Lujinxingia vulgaris: one gene and its partners. The protein of the gene in region 3 interacts with the protein of the main gene of each other region in a pairwise test. Links are inferred from orthologs where the notes say so. Each region holds a gene or a part of one and is shown on either strand. Other genes may lie near its edges.

Evidence for each region.
Region 1: the proteins of dnaE (region 3) and FRC98_RS14915 interact in binary tests that used the Escherichia coli proteins (3 or more experiments, as listed by UniProt). The link is inferred for Lujinxingia vulgaris from one-to-one orthologs.
Region 2: the proteins of dnaE (region 3) and dnaN interact in binary tests that used the Escherichia coli proteins (3 or more experiments, as listed by UniProt). The link is inferred for Lujinxingia vulgaris from one-to-one orthologs.

What each region holds. Positions count from the first base shown.
Region 1 is NZ_VOSM01000007.1:237,153-242,407, reverse strand. The notes cover bases 1,689-4,552. They hold FRC98_RS14915 (pyridoxal phosphate-dependent aminotransferase), read right to left. Parts: upstream 3,771-4,552; coding sequence 2,607-3,770; downstream 1,689-2,606. Other genes in these bases: FRC98_RS14910 (M42 family metallopeptidase), read right to left, coding at 3,779-4,552; FRC98_RS14920 (pyruvate carboxylase), read right to left, coding at 1,689-1,819. In the rest of the region: more of FRC98_RS14920, read right to left, coding at 1-1,688; more of FRC98_RS14910, read right to left, coding at 4,553-4,810; FRC98_RS22060 (hypothetical protein), read left to right, coding at 5,079-5,207. UniProt on the Escherichia coli protein: Shows aminotransferase activity with methionine and histidine as substrates, and to a lesser extent also with phenylalanine.
Region 2 is NZ_VOSM01000012.1:1,773-7,142, reverse strand. The notes cover bases 1,388-4,366. They hold dnaN (DNA polymerase III subunit beta), read right to left. Parts: upstream 3,450-4,366; coding sequence 2,325-3,449; downstream 1,388-2,324. Other genes in these bases: FRC98_RS17980 (hypothetical protein), read left to right, coding at 4,073-4,366; recF (DNA replication/repair protein RecF), read right to left, coding at 1,388-2,158. In the rest of the region: FRC98_RS17995 (class I SAM-dependent RNA methyltransferase), read right to left, coding at 1-424; more of recF, read right to left, coding at 1,010-1,387; more of FRC98_RS17980, read left to right, coding at 4,367-4,372; FRC98_RS17975 (hypothetical protein), read left to right, coding at 4,556-5,370. UniProt on the Escherichia coli protein: Confers DNA tethering and processivity to DNA polymerases and other proteins. Acts as a clamp, forming a ring around DNA (a reaction catalyzed by the clamp-loading complex) which diffuses in an ATP-independent manner freely and bidirectionally along dsDNA.
Region 3 is NZ_VOSM01000001.1:60,252-66,778, reverse strand. What follows is about bases 1,168-5,303. They hold dnaE (DNA polymerase III subunit alpha), read right to left. Parts: upstream 4,935-5,303; coding sequence 1,368-4,934; downstream 1,168-1,367. Other genes in these bases: FRC98_RS00250 (CBS domain-containing protein), read right to left, coding at 5,241-5,303. In the rest of the region: recombinase RecA, read right to left, coding at 1-1,034; more of FRC98_RS00250, read right to left, coding at 5,304-6,527. UniProt on the Escherichia coli protein: DNA polymerase III is a complex, multichain enzyme responsible for most of the replicative synthesis in bacteria. This DNA polymerase also exhibits 3' to 5' exonuclease activity. The alpha chain is the DNA polymerase catalytic subunit.

The DNA of each region.
Region 1 (5,255 bases), on a different replicon or contig from region 3:
GGCGCATGCGCGCGAGCCGCTCCCAGGGATCTTCCTGCAGGAAGCGCATGCACACATCAAAGGTCGCCCCGCCCCACATCTCGTACGAGAAGAGCCCGGGGAGCATGTGCGCGGTCGCCGGGGCGATCTCCAGCAGATCGTTGGTGCGCACCCGCGTCGCCAGCAGCGACTGATGCGCATCGCGGAAGGTCGTATCGGTGACGAGCAGCGCCTCCTGGTTGCGGATCCATTTGGAAAGCCCCTCGGCCCCCTCCTGCTCAAAGACCGCGAAGGCGGGGCTTGTGGGGGGCTTGCCTTTGATCTTCGGTGCCTTCGGCACGATCAGCGGCTGCGGTCGGGCAAAGCGTGTGGTGCTGCCGGGCGGTCCGTTGACGGTGATGTCGCCCAGCGCCATCAGGGCCTTGGTGCCCCGGTCGCGACGCGGCGGGTACACAAAGAGCTGGGGCGTCTCGTCGATGAAGCGTGTGTGGGTATCGCCCGACAAAAACTGCTCGTGGCGCACCACCCGCTGCAAAAAGGGGAGGTTCGTCTTCACGCCGCGAATACGAAACTCCGCCAGACTGCGGTCCAGCCGCCTCGCCGCTTCGCCAAGGTCCTGCCCCCATGCCGAGACCTTCACCAGCATCGAGTCGTAAAAGGGCAAAATCTCGGAGCCCGAGCCCCCCACTCCGGCGTCCAGGCGGATGCCGTGGCCGGCCGCCGAGCGGTAGGTGATGATGCGCCCGGAGTCCGGCGCAAAATTGCGCTCCGGATCCTCGGTGGTCACCCGCGCCTGAATGGCCTGACCTTTGCGCTTGATGGCCTCCTGCCCCTCAATGCCGATGCTCGCGTCGCTGAGCTTCGCGCCCTCGGCCACCCGAATCATCGCCTGAATCAGGTCGCGGCCGGTGATCATCTCGGTGACCGTATGCTCAACCTGAATGCGGGTGTTCACCTCGATGAAGTAGATCTCAAAGCTCCCCTCACGCTCCTCGACCAGAAACTCCACGGTGCCCGCGCTGCTGTAGCCCACCTCCTCGGCCAGGCGCAGGCTGTACTCGTAGAGCTTCTCGCGCACCTCGTCAGCGAGATTGGGCGCCGGCGCAAGCTCCACGATCTTCTGCATGCGCCGCTGCACCGAGCAGTCGCGCTCAAAGAGGTGCACCACGTTGCCGTGGGTATCGCCTAAAAGCTGCACCTCGATATGGCGCGGGTTCACCACATAGCGCTCCAGAAACACCGAGGGGCTCCCAAAGGCCGCCTGCGACTCGCTGCGCGCTGAGCGCACCGCCTCCACAAGCTCGCTCTCCTGGTTGACCACGCGCATCCCACGGCCGCCCCCGCCGTGGGCGGCCTTCACCAGCAGCGGATAGCCGATGCTGGTCGCGGCCTGCAGCGCCTCCTCCTCGGTCTGCACCGCCCCGCCACTCCCGGGCACCACCGGCACCCCGGCGCGTTTGGCCACCTCCCGCGCGGCCAGCTTGTCGCCCAGCGCCCGCATCACCTCCGGTGGCGGCCCGATCCACACCAAACCCGCCTCAATCACCTTCTGCGCAAAGTCGGCGTTCTCGCTCAAGAACCCGTAGCCCGGGTGAATCGCGTCGACCCCCTTGGCCAGCGCCAGCTCAATGATCGCGTCCCCATCCAGGTACGCCTCCACCGGCTTTCCTTCCTCGCCAATCTGATAGGCCCGATCGGCCTTGTAGCGGTGGATCGCCAGCCGATCTTCAAAGCTGTAGATCGCCGTCGTCGCGAGCCCCAGCTCCGTGCACGCCCGAAAGATTCGAACCGCGATCTCCCCGCGGTTCGCCGCCAACACATTACGAATCTCTCTCGCCATAGCCGCACAACCTCACTCAAAAAGGAGTCTCATTCAGCAAAAACGCCGACCGCTCGCGCCTATCCGTTCATCTGTCATTCTCCCCCAGACCATAGCCCACCCGACGCGTCGCGTCATGCCCCCAACTCTCATCACCAACCCTCCGGCGGCGAGCCTTTTGCTGTTTTTTTGATCAGGATCTTTTAATCAGGGAGGGCTGTGTGATCGATCAGGGCCATGGACCAGGTATCTTACCTCCCGTTCTTGAGCGCTCGATCGCCGACTCGGACTGCTTAGCTCGCGTTCTGTTCGCAACAGAACGGCTACTCAGCCCCCTTAGCTCTCGTTCTGTTCACAACAGAACGGCAACTCAGACCCCTTAGCTCGCGTTCTGTTCGCAACAGATCGGCAACTCAGACCCCTTAGCTCGCGTTCTGTTCACAACAGATCGGCAACTCAGACCCCTTAGCTGCGATTCTACTCAGGTAAATCGCCAACTCAGCCTCCTTACCTCCCCTTTTACCTGGCCAGATCGCCAGCTCAGACCCCTTACCTCGCGTTTTACTCAGGTAAATCGGCAACTCAGACCCCTTACCTCTCGTTTTACCTGGCCAGATCGCCTACTCAGCCCCCTTACCTCTCGTTTTACCCGGGTAAATCGACAACTCAGACTCCTTACCTCCCCTTTTACCCGGGTAAATCGACAACTCAGCCATCGGCGCGGCAGCCGACTCCCAGCCCATGACCAAAAAAACGGCTCGCCATCGTCGTTATGCACCTCTGGGAGCGGCAGCGCCCACCTGATCCATTAGCGAAAAACCTGGATGCGTTCGGCGGCTTGTTCGACGACCTCGCGGGGTTGGGCGACGCAGAAACGTACGAGGTTGCGGCCGCCGTCGGTGGCGAAGAAGGCGGAGCCGGCGACCGAGGCGACGCCGGCCTTTTCGAGGATATGCATCGCCGAGGCGCGGGCGTCGTTGAGACGGAAGCGGCTCACGTCGGTGAGGATGTAGTAGGAGCCCTCGGGGACGTGGGGGGTCAGCCCGGCCTGGACGAGCGCGTCGCAGAAGAGATCGCGGTTGGCTTTGTACTTTTTGCGGATGTCGTCGAAGTAATCGTCGCCGATGACTTCCAGGGCGCGGGCCAGGCCGTGTTGCAGGGGCGTGGGGGCGCAGATGTAGAAAAGATCGTTCACAAGGCCCATCGGGCCGGCCAGGTGCGCGGGCGCGGCCACGTAGCCCAGGCGCCAGCCGGTGATGGCGAAGGTTTTGGAAAACCCCGACATGGTGATCGTACGCTCGAACATTCCCGGGAGCGTGGCCAGGCTGACGTGCTCCTGGCCGTCGTAGACGAGGTACTCGTAGATCTCGTCGGTGATGCCGAGCAGATCGTGGGTTTTGCAAAAATCGGCGATGACCCCGAGTTCGTCCCGGCTGAAGACTTTGCCGCTGGGGTTTCCGGGGGTGTTGACGAGCACGGCGCGGGTGCGGTCGGTGCGCAGGCGCTCCAGATCTTCCGGATCGAAGGACCAGTCCGGCGCCTTCATCGTGATGACTTTCGGCACGCAGCCGGCCACGCGGATGGCGTTGACGTGGTAGCCGTAAAAGGGTTCAAAGACGATGATCTCATCGCCCGGGTTAAAGAGCCCCTGCAGCGCGCAGATAAACGCGCCGGCCGAGCCGATGGTGGTGACGAGCTCGGTCTCCGGGTCGACGTCGATCTTGTTGTAGCGCTTGAGTTTTCTGGCGACGGCGTGGCGCAGCTCGTCCACGCCGTCGAAGCGGCTGTAGGTGCTCAGGTCTTCGCGCACCGCCTGGGCCGCGGCCTCTAAAAGCTCGGGCGGCGAGGGCAAGGGGCAGACGCCCTGGCCCAGGTTGATGCCGCCGAGGCGGTTGCATTCGCGGGTCATCGCCCGGATCTCGGACTGCTGCAAAAAGCCAATGCGTTCGCTGCGAAAATCCTGAGTACTCATCGACAGACTCACTTGCTGAGGTAGGCCGCCAGAAGGTCCAGGGTGGCGCGGAGGTCGCCCTTGTGGACCATCTCGGTGACGGTGTGAATGTAGCGGGTGGGCACGCTCAAGGTGATGGCGCGGCTGCCGGCGCGGGCGCGTTGCATGGCGCCGGCGTCGGTGCCGCCCATCGGCAGAACTTCGTACTGGTGGGTGATGCCTTCGGACTCAGCCAGATCGACGAAGGTGTCGACGAGCTCTTTGTTGCTGATGGTGTAGCCGTCGAGGATCTTGATGGCCACGCCCTTGCCCAGCTCCGTGATCTGCTCTTCGCCCGGGACCCCGGGGGTGTCGACGGCCAGGGTGGTGTCGATGGCGATGGAGATGTCCGGCTCGATGGCGTAGCCGCTGGTGATCGCGCCGCGAAGCCCGACCTCTTCCTGCACGGTGAAGACCACGTAGATGTCGTAGTTCTCGCTGGCCTGCAGACGCTCAAGCAGGCGCACGCCTACCCAGCAGGCCACGCGGTTGTCGAGGCATTTGCCGGTGACCATCTCACCGAGCTCGCTGAACTCCTGCACCAGCGTCACCGGGTCGCCCGGGCGGATTTTGGCGGTGACGGTGTCTTTATCGAGGCCGGTGTCCACAAAGAACTCGGCCATCTTGGGGATCTTGGTGCGATCTTCGGGCGCGGCGATATGAATCGGGCGTCCACCGGGGTTCATCACGCCTTCGATGACCTCGCCGTCGCGGGTCTGGATGCGCACGCGGCGCGCGAAGAGGTTGCGGTTATCAAAGCCGCCGGCGTTGTGCAGGCGAATGAAGCCCTTGTCGTCGATCAGGCGCACGTAGAAGGCGATCTCGTCCATATGGCAGGCGATCATCACCTTCTGGACGTCGGTGGCACCCTCGGCCGGCTTCTTGCGGCAGATCAGGTTGCCCATCGCGTCGGTGGTGATCTCATCGGCCAGGCCTTTGACCTTGGACTCGATAAACTCGCGCACCAGCTCTTCACGACCCGGGGCACCGGGCATCTCGGAGAGTACTTTGAGAAGATCCATCTACAGCCTCACTTCGCACAGCGATACAGAAAAGGAGTCAGAGCGCGCGCCAGAGGGGAGCGCACCGGCGGGAGGTCGCCTTGTACTACCAGCGCCCGGCCGGTACAAGGCGCCGGCCGGCTCGCCCACGCCTGAAGCGCGCTGATCTGCCGCAGGCCCGCGGCCGGATTTTCCTTTACAATCCCTGTGCCTCTGGCAAAGATGCCGCCGCCTGAGCCGCATCAACTCAATCGCCCCATAAGGGCATCGCGCGTTAAAGGAGCACAACATGGCTGAAAATCACGACGAACATGATGGCCCCATCCACCAGGCACCCTGGGTTCCGGTGGTCACCGTGGGCATCTGCTTTGGTGTGGCCGCGATCATTCTGATCAGCAAGTACATGGCCCACCTCTAAGCCGACAGATGTCGAAAAAAAACGCCGAGACGATGCGATCGTCTCGGC
Region 2 (5,370 bases), on a different replicon or contig from region 3:
CTTTGAGGGGGAGCACCAGCCCCGGATCGAGGCCCACGCGCTGAAAATTCTCTTTGATCAGGCGCTCTTTGATGGCGAGCTGATGGCGGTAGCGCATCGACTGCAGGGTGCAGCCGCCGCAGCCTTTTCCGGCCTCTTCGCGGGTGCCAAAGTGGCGGCAGCGCGGGTCGATGCGCAGCTGCGAGGGCTCCAGAATCTCCAGCAGGGTGGCCGAGGCGCGCTTGCGGCGCGTCTTGTCGATGCGCACGCGCACCCGGTCGCCGGGGATGGCCTTGCGCACAAAGACCTCGTAGCGCTTCTCCATCTTCTGCGGGCCGATGACCGTCTCGACAAAGGCGACCCCTAAGCCCCGCTCGTTCATCTTGTCGATGGTCAGCTCGACCTCATCGCCGTGTCGAAATCCCCGGCTAAGCTCCAGAATCATGGTTTTGCTCTCTTCAGGCGTAGAAGGCTCAAAAGCGTCGATCGCCTTATTCGATGCGCTTCGACGGCATGGTTTTAAATTAAAACTGCTGTGTCGGGCACTCCGATAAGGGTTTTTCAATGTGAAAGAGATGTGTCGGACTGCCCGACACGGGTTTTTCAATTTGAAAATGCTCTGCCGATGGGCTCGACGAGGCTTTCGCCCTTTAAAAGAGCTCTGTCAAAGCCATCGCCGCGATGGTTTTGGTTTGAAACAGACGCGTCGTTCGCTCCGACGCGCTTATCTCAGGATAAAACAGCCGCGTCGTTCCCTTCGACGACGTATTTTGATGGTGAAGGAGCCGTGTCGTTCGCTCCGACACGGGTGTTTTAACCGGCGAAGGCTATGTCGTTCGCTTCGACACGGGTGTTTTAACCGGCGAAGGCCGCGTCGTTCGCTTCGACACGGGTGTTTTAACCGGCGAAGGCCGCGTCGTTCGCTTCGACGCGGGTGTTTCAACCGGCGAAGGCCGCGTTGTTCGCTTCGGGGCCACTGTTCTAACCGGCGAAGGCACCGACACTCCGTTTGAGCGATGTATTCGGTTCATCACCCCTGGTCCGAGACACGCTCGATGACCTGGCCGCCCTGCACATCAAAAATACTGAGATTCTCATCCAGCAGAATAAAATCGCGGTGGGTGGTGGTGATGAAGACCTGCCCTTGAGTGCGGCTGCGCAGAAAGTCGAAGAGCAGGCGGTTACGTTGCCGGTCGAGCTCGCTGGAGACGTCGTCGAGGAGGAGGATGGGGGCGAAGTGGTAGCGCTCTTCCAGGTAGGTGATCTCGGCGATTTTCATGGCGAGCACGAAGGCGCGGGTCTGGCCCTGGCTGCCGAAGGTGCGCACGTCGTGGCCGCCGAGCGTGGTGTGGAGGTCGTCGCGGTGGGGGCCAATGAGCGTGTAGCCGCGCTCGCGTTCGTCGCGCTCGGTGCGCCTTAAGGCCTGCTCCAGGGCGCGTTCCAGATACTGCGGGGAGTTTAGGGCTTCGGCCTCATCCAGAAAATCTTCGCCCTCCGCGAGCCAGCTCGGGGCGTAGCGCAGGTCGGCGGCAAGCGAGGGGTCGAAAATTGTCGAAAACGTGCGGGTGAGCACGGGCCGAAAGTGGGTGATGAAGTCCAGGCGGCGGCGCAGGATCTGGGCGCCGTAGGTGATGAGCTGCTCGTCGTAGACCGCGCGCAGCGCCGGGTCCTGGCGCGGCTCTTTCAGGAGCGCGTTGCGGTGCTTGAGCACGTCCTCGTAGTGGGTGGATTCGGTGCCAAAGGCGGGGTGGGCGTTGAAGATGGCGCGGTCCATAAAGCGGCGGCGCTCCGAGGGGGAGCCGCGCAGGATGCCGATGTCATCCGGCCCGAAGATCACGACGTTAAGAGTGCCGAAAAAGTCCGAGATATTGCGGACTTGCCCCTCATTGAGAAAAACCTTTTTGCCGCGCTCGGAGATCTCCAGGCGCACCAGGCGCTCATGGCCGCCGCGCTCCACGCGGGCTTCCAGGGTGGCCTCTGTGCGCTCGAAATGAATCAGCGCGCGGTTGGTCGTGCCGGGCCGAAAGCTCTTCACCGCGCTCAAGAGATAGATGGCTTCCAGGAGGTTGGTTTTGCCCTGACCGTTGGGACCGGCAATCACGTTAAAACGCGGGTTGGGCGTCAACATCACGTGCTGCAGGTTGCGAAAATCGCGCAGTCGGAGGGCTTCCAGAAGCATCGAATATATATCCCGGGGAACTTGGGCTCTATGGCTCAGGGGGGGCGCGAAAACGCGAACGCCCCCGGCGAAGGTCGTCGGAGGCGCGCACTAACTCATTTACTAAAAAAGCCGCAGAGCAAAGACTGGCCAGCACAGACTGGTCTGGTTGCCCTGATTAAAAGGATCAGAGGCGCATGGGCATGACGACGAAGAGCATCTCGTCGCGCTGGGTGTCGCGGATGAGGGTGGGGGAGAGGGTGTCGATGATCTCGATGGAGACCTCGGAGCCGTCCAGGGCGCTGACGACGTCGTTGAGGTAGCGGTAGTTGAAGCCAGCTTTGACGGCCTGACCGCTGTACTGCATCGGGACGACCTTGGTGGCTTCGCCGCGATCGGGGTCGGAGGCGTAGAGCTCCAGGCCGTCGTCGCTCAGCGAGATGCGCACGTTGTTGGTCTTGGAGCTGGCAAAGAGGCTGACGAACTTGAGCGCCTGCTGGAAGACGTCTTTTTCGACGACGGCGCGGTGCTCGCTCTCTTTGGGCAGAACCTGGGTGAAGTCGGGGAAGCTGCCTTCGATCAGGCGCACCGAGAGGCTCATCGGGCCGCTCTTAAAGACGATGTTGTTGTCGATGATGCCAAAGCTGAGTTCATCGCTCTTCGCATCGACGGTGCGTTTGATCTCCGCCAGACCTTTACGCGGGATGATGATGCCCTTGTTGAGCGCGGAGGGGATGTCGCCACCGGCGTCGAATTCTTCGGGCTTCGTCTCGATTTTCGAGAGGCGGTGGCCGTCGGTGGAGACCATCAGGAGCGTCTTCTCGTTGGTGACCTTGAAGAAGGCACCGGTGAGGTTGGCGCGGGCGTCGTCGGTGGAGACGCTGAAGAGCGTCTTGTCGATCATGTCGAGCAGGCGACGGGTGCCGATGGGGAAGAGCTCCACGCCCTCGATGTCGAGGAGGTGGGGGAACTCATCGGCGTGGGTGCCGACGATGCGGCAGTTGACGTTGCCGCTCTTGAGCTTGGCCCAGTGGTTGTCCTCGGTCTCCAGCGAGAGGGTGTCTTCTTCGAGGTTTTTGACGATGTCGAAGAGGCTGCGGGCCTGCAGGGTGACCTTGCCCGGCTCCAGCACCTCGCATTCGCAGGAGGTGGACACGGAGATGTCCAGGTCGGTGGCGTGCAGGGTCAGCGTGTTGCCCTCGGCCACAAGAAGCGCGTTGGACAGGATAGCCAGCGTGCTGCGGTGGCTGACGACGCCTTGAAGTTTGAAGAGCTCGTCGGTGAGCGTCTTGCTGGAAATGCGAATCTTCATGGAGCGCGTCTCCGCGGAGAGGTTTGGGTTCTTTAAAAAAATTTCCCGGCTCGTAAGCCCTGACAATCCACCACAGGTTGGAGAGGGTTTCAAGTGCTAATCGCCCTTGTAACTCGCGAGTTTGCGCCCCTTCGAGGTGCGAAGGTTTTCCACAGACACGGATCTTCTACCAGAAGACAAAAAAGGTTTGGTGTGTTTGAGGTACGTAGAAGAAGTAGGGCCTGTGGAAATGTGGAGAGGTGCGCTAAAGGGCCAAAATACTTCGACTATTTATCCACATTCGGATCGGGGAAAGCGTGTGGGAGAAGTGGGGAGAGTCTGAGGGCCGAGTTTGCCCCAGGTTTTCCAGCTGTGGATTAACAGCTTTAGCACAGGGTTTCGCACAGAGTTTTCCACAGCCCCTCTGGGCCAATCTCGATCGCAATAAGATCAAATTTTTCGAATCAGGGAGTTTTGTTCAGGGGATCCGGGTGCGCTGTTGAGGTCAAGAAGCCCGTGAGCGTGTGCATATGCGTGGCGGAAGGTTCTTGGGGCTGGCGTTGTTTTCTCAGTGAGAGCTGCGTGTGGGGTGTCGGATGATGGTCCTGGCCCCCGAAATGGTTGAAACACTTGAGGAGGCAGAGATGGTGAAGCGAAACGTGACGAATGAAGACGGGTCGAGGATCCACGTGAAGGGGGCCGAAGAGCCCGAGTGCGAGCACAGCCGCCGGGCGCGGGAGCACACGCTCTTTGGCGGGGCGATGGGAGCGCTGAGCGTGGCGGGGCTGGCGGCTTTTGGCACGGTGATGTGCCCTTTATGCGTGGTCGCCGCGCCTGCTTTTCTGGGCAGCGCGGCGTGGAACGCGCGCAAAGCCCGGCAGAAAAAGGCCGAGGATCCGGGGTACGACGGCAATCTTGCACCGGGGGATCGCGTAGAGTTCTGAGCAGTGCCAACCGCATCAGGACGACGTTGGCTGCGGTCGGGTTTTTTCGATCACGTTGGCCGGCAGAAAACCTGTAAAGCGTTGTGATCCCTTGAATAGAGCGCGTCCCGGGAGGGTCCACTCGTAGACAGACGATGTCTTCGATGTGGACCCTTTTTTATGCGTTTTACCCCAGGGCTGGCGATGACTGTTGCTCGATGGACCGCCCGGCGCGCTGCGGCGTCCGGATTTCTGACCCTTATCGTGTGGCTGAGCGGGGGATGCGCCGTTCACCACCATCACCATTATCCGCCAGAGTCCCAGGCGCCCTCCGAGGTGCCCGGGGCGCAGGTTGAGAGAAGCGGGACGGAGACCGCCGAGCCCCGGGCGGCGTCCTCTTCAGCGGGAGAGAGCGCTGAGACTGCAGAGGCGTCTTCTGGTGCGGCCGATCCTGGCGATCAAGACGTCGTGCCTGAGCTTCAAGCGGAGGCTCAGCCCGTCGCAACGCCGACCTCCTCGGACGATCCGGCCGGCCGCTTCGAGCCCTTTGAGGACTGCGCGGTGGATGATGATGTGACGGGCTGGGTGGTCGTGGACTGCCCCGACCAAAACTACCTGGTGCAGACGGGCCCCACGATGCGCGGGAGCTTCGATCGCCGCTTTGCCTATGCCGGGCAGCTGGCCACGAAACGTCATCCGAAAGAGGTCGCGTACTGGGGGAAGGTGAGTGATGTGCGTCTGAACCAGACGCGCTATCGCGCCATGCAATTTGAGCTTCGGGAGAGCCGGGATCAGGGGTTTGGCCTGTCGGCGCCCGATGAAGAAGGGGAGGTTGTGGCCGAGGGGATGTACGCCGCGGCCGACTCGGCGTTGGGAGCCATCGGGATGCTCTGCGTTGAGGATGGGCAGCTGGACCGGGCCGAATGCCTGCGTGTCTTTGAGGCGCTGAGCTCAGCCGAGGAGCTGCCTTTTGGAAAGGCGTTTTCCACAAAAATTGAGGTGCTGGGGTGGACGCTGGA
Region 3 (6,527 bases):
GCCTCGGCGGCCTCTTCAGCAACCTTCGGCGGCGCCATACCGTAATGCTCGCGGATCTTGGCCTCGATCTCGGCCTCAATCTCAGGGTTGTCGATCAAAAACTGCTTGGCGTTCTCGCGGCCCTGCCCCAGGCGATCGTCGCCGTAGCTGTACCAGGAGCCGGCCTTATCGATCACGCCGATCTCCGAGCCCAGGTCCACCAGGTCGCCCTGACGGCTGATGCCCTGGCCGTACATGATGTCGAACTCGGCCTCTTTAAAGGGCGGCGCGACCTTGTTTTTGACAACCTTCACGCGGGTGCGGTTACCGGTCAGGTCGGTGCCATCTTTGATGGCGCCGATGCGGCGGATGTCCATACGCACCGAGGAGTAGAATTTGAGCGCGTTACCACCGGTGGTGGTCTCGGGGTTGCCGAACATCACGCCGATCTTCATACGGATCTGGTTAATGAAGATCACGCAGGTGCGCGACTTGGCGATCGTGCCGGTAAGCTTACGCAGCGCCTGGCTCATCAGACGCGCCTGCAGACCCATGTGCGAGTCGCCCATCTCACCTTCGATCTCGGCGCGCGGGGTAAGCGCGGCGACCGAGTCGACGACCAGCAGGTCGATGGCGTTGGAGCGCACCAGCATGTCCACGATCTCAAGCGCCTGCTCACCGGTATCGGGCTGGCTCACCAGCAGCTCTTCGATGTTCACGCCCAGCGCCTGGGCGTATTTGACGTCGAGGGCGTGCTCCGCGTCGATGAACGCCGCCACACCGCCGGCGCGCTGCGCCGCAGCCAGCGCGTGCAGGGTCAGCGTCGTCTTACCAGAGGACTCCGGCCCATAAATCTCGATGACGCGGCCGCGCGGGTAGCCGCCAACCCCGAGCGCGATGTCCAGCGAGATGGAGCCGGTGGAGATCGGGTTCTCCACGCGCACCAGCGCATCGTCGGTGCCCAGGCGCATGATCGAGCCCTTGCCGAACTGCTTCTCGATCGCCTTAACCGTCAGGTCCAACGCCTTGTCTTTGTTGCTCTTATCGGTCGACATATCGCTATCTCCAAAGAGTGGCCCCCCAACCTCCATGGCTGGCGAGCGAAGTCTGAATCGGTCCGTTGACGAGGTCGGGCTCCCCTGCACACCCGAACACTAAACACGTGTATAGTCACCCCGACGCCCCCCGTCAACAGGTCTTAACGGCTCGCGATACGATCATAAATACATCCAAACACCCTCCCGGCCGCACGTTTATTATCGTTCGCCGCGCCCGGATCTTTCCTGAATGATGAAAAAAAAATGAGCGCGCCTTTTCAGGCGCGCTCTCCGATGGCGACTTCGAGCTTGAACCACGCGGGATTTCTGCGCACGCGGCAAATGCGAATTTTAGCTCAATCGCACTGATTTTCTGCCAAAGAGCCGCTCGATCGACATCAGCAACCCGTCGGTGGGGCGGGTCGCAAAGTCGACCGGAAGCACCACCTGCGCCTCCCCGACGCCCTGGGCGGTCTGTTTCTTAAAGACGAGCGTCGTGCGGCAATGCCCGGAGTTCGCAGCGAGCACCTTTTGCAGCTCTTTGAGCTGGCCGTTGGTGACCTGCTCCACGCCGATCTCCACGATGACCTGGCGCACCTTCGACTCGCGCTCCGACTCCAGCGTCGACGCCGACTCCAGGCGAATGCGGCGAGTGCGGTTTTCCGGGTCGCCCTCCTCCTGGATCTGGCCCTTGATGAGGAGGGGTTCACCGCTCTTAATCACCTCTTCGGCCTCGGCGTAGACCGAGCTAAACGCGATCGCCTCAATCTCACCGGTCTTATCTTCAATGGTGATAAAGCCCATGCGCCCGTCACCGCTCTTCAACGGCACCTCGCGCATCGCGCTGACCACGCCGGCCACGGCCACGTTGGCGCGGTTTCGCAGCGAGCCGTTCGTCATCAACTCATGAGTCGTGGAGGCCCCGTAGAGCCCCAGCTCGCTCTCAAAGCGGTCGAGCGGGTGGCCGGTGACGTAGAAGCCCAGAAGCGTCTTCTCGTTCTCCAGAAGCTCGCGGTCGTTCCAGGCGGCGCACTCCGGATAACTGTCGTCGAGCACCTCTTCGCGCACCTCCTGGGCCATCATGCCAAAGAGGCTGGACTGACCCACGGCTTTATCGTGCTGAGCCTTCTGGCCGCGCTCCACTGCGGTGTCGATTGCCGCGAAGATCGAGGCGCGGGTCGCGCAGATCTCCCCGATGTACTGCTCGGTGATCGCCGGTCCGATAGAGTCGAACGCCCCGCTTTTGACCAGCGCCTCAATGGTGCGTTTGTTGATCTTCTTGAGGTCTACGCGGCTGCAGAAGTCATAAAGATTCTCAAAGGGGCCGTTGGCCGCGCGCTCCTCCAGGATCACCTCAATGACGCCTGCGCCCACGCCCTTAATGGCCGCGAGCCCGAAGCGGATCTTCTGATCGACAACGCTGAAGTCGAGCAGAGACTCGTTGACGTCGGGGGGCATCACCTCGATGCCTAAGCCCTTGGCCTCGTTGATAAAACGCACGATCTTGTCGGTGTTGTCGCGGTCGCTGGTCATCAGCGCCGCCATAAACTCCACCTGGAAGTGCGTCTTCAGATACGCCGTCTGGTAGGTGATCAGGCCGTAGGCCGCCGAGTGCGACTTGTTGAAGCCGTAACCCGCGAAATAGGCCATCAGATCGAAGATGTCGGAGGCCTTCTGCTCGTCGACCTCTTTTTCGAGCGCGCCCGCCACGAAGATCTCTTTCTGCTGGGCCATGACCTCGGGCTTCTTCTTGCCCATGGCGCGGCGCAGCAGGTCGGCGCCGCCCAGCGAGTAGCCCGCCATCACCTGGGCGGTCTTCATGACCTGCTCCTGGTAGACCATGACCCCGTAGGTGGGCTTGAGCACATCTTCGAGCCAGGGGTGCGGGTACTCGACCTGCTTTCTGCCGTGCTTGCGGTCGATGAAGTCATCGACCATGCCGCTTCCCAGGGGGCCCGGGCGGTAGAGGGCCACCGCGGCGATGATATCTTCAAAACAGTTGGGCTTGAGCTTTTTCAAAAGCTCCTGAAAGCCCGAGGATTCCAGCTGGAAGACACCGGTGGTGTTGCCGGCGGAGATCAGCTTAAAGACCTCCGGATCATCAAGCGGGATGGCGTTGAGATCGAAACGCTCTTCGCCGCGGGCCTCACGCTGCTGGTTGATGAGCTTGATGGCGTCCTGCAGCACCGTGAGCGTCTTGAGCCCCAGGAAGTCGAACTTCACAAGGCCGGCCTCTTCGACCTCGTTTTTGGCGTACTGGGTCACCAGTTCGCCGTTGGCGCCGCGGCAGATCGGCACGAAGTCCCAGAGCGGGGTCTCGGAGATCACGATGCCGGCGGCGTGCATGCCCGCCTGGCGGTTGAGGTTCTCCAGCGAGAGCGCGATGTCGAAGAGGGTGTCGACCCGCTCGTCTTCTTCGCAGAGGTCGCGCAGGCGTTTTTCCTGATCCAGCGACTCCTGCAGCGAGATGCCCAGCACATCCGGTACAAGCTTGGCCAGGCGGTCGGTCTCCCCGTAGCTGAAGTTCAGCGCTCGTCCCACATCCTTAATCGCCGCGCGGGCTTTAAGCTGACCGTAGGTCACGATCTGACCCACGTTATGGTAGCCGTACTTCTCGGTCACATAGTCGATGACCTCCCCGCGACGGTTCATGCAGAAGTCGATGTCGAAGTCCGGCATCGAGACGCGCTCCGGGTTGAGGAAGCGCTCGAAGAGAAGATCGTAAGGCATCGGGTCGATGTCGGTGATGCGCATCGCGTAGGCCACGAGACTACCGGCACCGGAGCCGCGGCCCGGGCCGACCGGGATGTCGTGCTCGTGCGACCAGGCGATGAAGTCCCACACGATCAGAAAGTAGCCCGGAAAGTCCATCTGGCAGATGATGCCGATCTCGACTTCCAGGCGCTCCTCATACTCCTGGCGGTCGTAGCTCACGCCCAGGGCGTCGAACTCCGCAAAACGCTCCTCAAGCCCGGCGCGGGCCACGTGGCGAAAATACTCGTGGATGATCGTCTTGGTGTCTGCCCCCTCGTGCTCGTTGCGGAAGGACTGCGGCACGTCGTACTGCGGCAGGAAGACCTCACCGAGCGGGATCTCCAGGTCGCACATCTCGGCGATGCGCACGGTGTTCTCACAGGCGCGCGGGATGTCGGCAAAAGCCTCGTACATCTCCTCGGCGCTGCGCACGTAGAGCTGGTCGACGCCGTGCTCCATGATGCGATCGATGTCGACGGTCTTACCCAGCTGAATGCACATGAGCACGGCGTGGGCGCGGGCATCTTCGCGGGCCAGGTAGTGGCAGTCGTTGGTGGCGACGAGCTCGATGTCGAGCTCCCGGCCGATCTCGACCATCGCCTGGGTGCATTTGCGCTGCTCGGGCAGCGCATTGTCCATGACTTCCAGGTAGTAGCGATCTTTACCAAAGACCTCGCGGTAGCGGGCGGCGACCTCACGGGCGGCGTCGAGATCGCCGCGAAGGATGTGCTGATTAACCTCCCCGCCCAGGTCACCGGAGAGGCAGATGATGCCCTCGTTGCGCTCGGCCAGCAGCTCAAAGTCGATGCGCGGCAGCCCGGTGCGCGCGTGCTGGCCGTTTAGCCAGCCCATCGAGTTGAGGTACATCAGGTTTTTGTAGCCGGTGAGGTTCTGCGCGAGCAGCGTCAGGTGGTAGCTCTTCGGCTCCTTGGACTCTTCGTAGGGGTGAGATGTCATGTACATCTCAACGCCGATGATCGACTTGAGCCCGGCCTTCTTCGCCGCCTTCTGAAAGTCCACCGCCCCGTACATGTTGCCGTGGTCGGTCATGGCCACCGCGCCCATGCCCAGCTCGGAGACGCGGCTCATCAACTTCGGGATGCGGATCGCCCCGTCGAGGAGGCTGTACTGGGTGTGGACGTGCAGGTGAACGAAGTCAGACATCGGCAAAACCTGGCAAAAAACACGGAAAGCTCATCGGAGTGCGCCGCCTCTCGGCATCGGCGCGGATGATACTCCCCGGGCTTAAGGGGCGTAAAGGACCCGGTGGGACTCTTCCCGAAGCCTTAAGGGAAACGATCGCGTCAGCATCGAAATTCGCCCCCGGGGAACGCGACCGGCATCTTCGGCGGCCCGCCGGCGATCTTCGCCACGTCGCAAAAAAAAGAGGCGACCGAGCTCCGCTCGACCGCCTCCATGAGCGCCCACATCGCGCTCCGACAGACCTTTTGCCTTTGTTACCCCACGCGCCTACTCGGCGGCCTGCGCCTCGGCCGGCGGCTCCTCACCGCGGAGCTTGTCGGCCAGAAGATCGCGGGCGATGTCCATAAAGTCGCGCTCGGTGATGATCCCCACGAGCTTCTCCCCATCGACCACCGGCAAACACGAGATGCGTTTTTCGCCCATGAGTCGGATCGCATCCAGGGTGAGGGTGTCGGGGGTGACCGTGATCACATCGCGCTCCATGATCTGGCTCACCGGCACCGGCTCCTCATCGCGCAGCGCGCCGCTTCCCAGCAGGCGCATCATCGTGCGACGCGTCACAAGCCCCACCAGGCGATGCTCGTTATCTTCGACGGGCACATGGCGCAGGTGCTGCCAGTCCATCACGCTGGCCACAAGGTCGATGAGCTCCCCGTCATTCACCGTGATCAGATCGGTGGTCATGTACTGAGAGACTTTCAGGTAGTTGTCGCGCCAGGTGGTGCGCTCCTGCACCGAGGCCAGCGGCCAGGTGTGCACCGGTTCGTTGGCCTCCTGACGGCGCACGGTGGCGGCGGTCAGCGCGCTGAGTTTTTCGCCCGCCGTCAGGCTGCTTCCCAGCTCGGAGTACGACTGGAGAAGCCAGCTCGCGCCGGTGCGGCGGGTGGCGACGCGATCCTCAATGATGCCCATGTAACGATCGACGTCCTGCGGGCGGATGCCATGGCGAGTGAGCGCCTCGCGGGAAAGCGGTAAGAGCGTCGACTCGATGATCTCGCGCACCGTGCCGGACTTGCCATCGAGCCAGGTCATCGGGGCGTCGAGGCCGTGGCGCGCTGCGGCAAAGAAGTTGTGGCGCGCGTCGTCGAAGTTCATCTTCTCGCGCATATCCCCATACGCGTCGACGACGCCGGCCATCATCCCGAACCAGAAGGCCGCGTTGGCCACTTCATCGGCCGGAGTCGGGCCGGCCGGGAGCACGCGGTTCTCAATGCGCAGGTGCGGGCGCCCCTCGCTGATGCCGTAGCAGGGGCGGTTCCAGCGGTAGACCGTGCCGTTGTGCAGACACAGTGCCTTGAGCCCGGGCACGCGGCCTGCGGCCAGCGCCTCAAAGGGATCTTCGTCAAGCTCGGTGGCAAAAAGCAGGCGGAAGCGGGCGATGTCTTCGCGGAAGATCTCCAGCACGGAGTCGTCGATCCACTTGGTGCCAAAGGTCACCCGCGGGTTTAAGTCGCGCATATGATGGCGGGTCGGCCGCGTGTCGATCGACTGCTCTAAGAGCGCGATGCGCGTCTCATGCCAGAGGCGTTTTCCAAAGAGCAGCGGGCTGTTGGC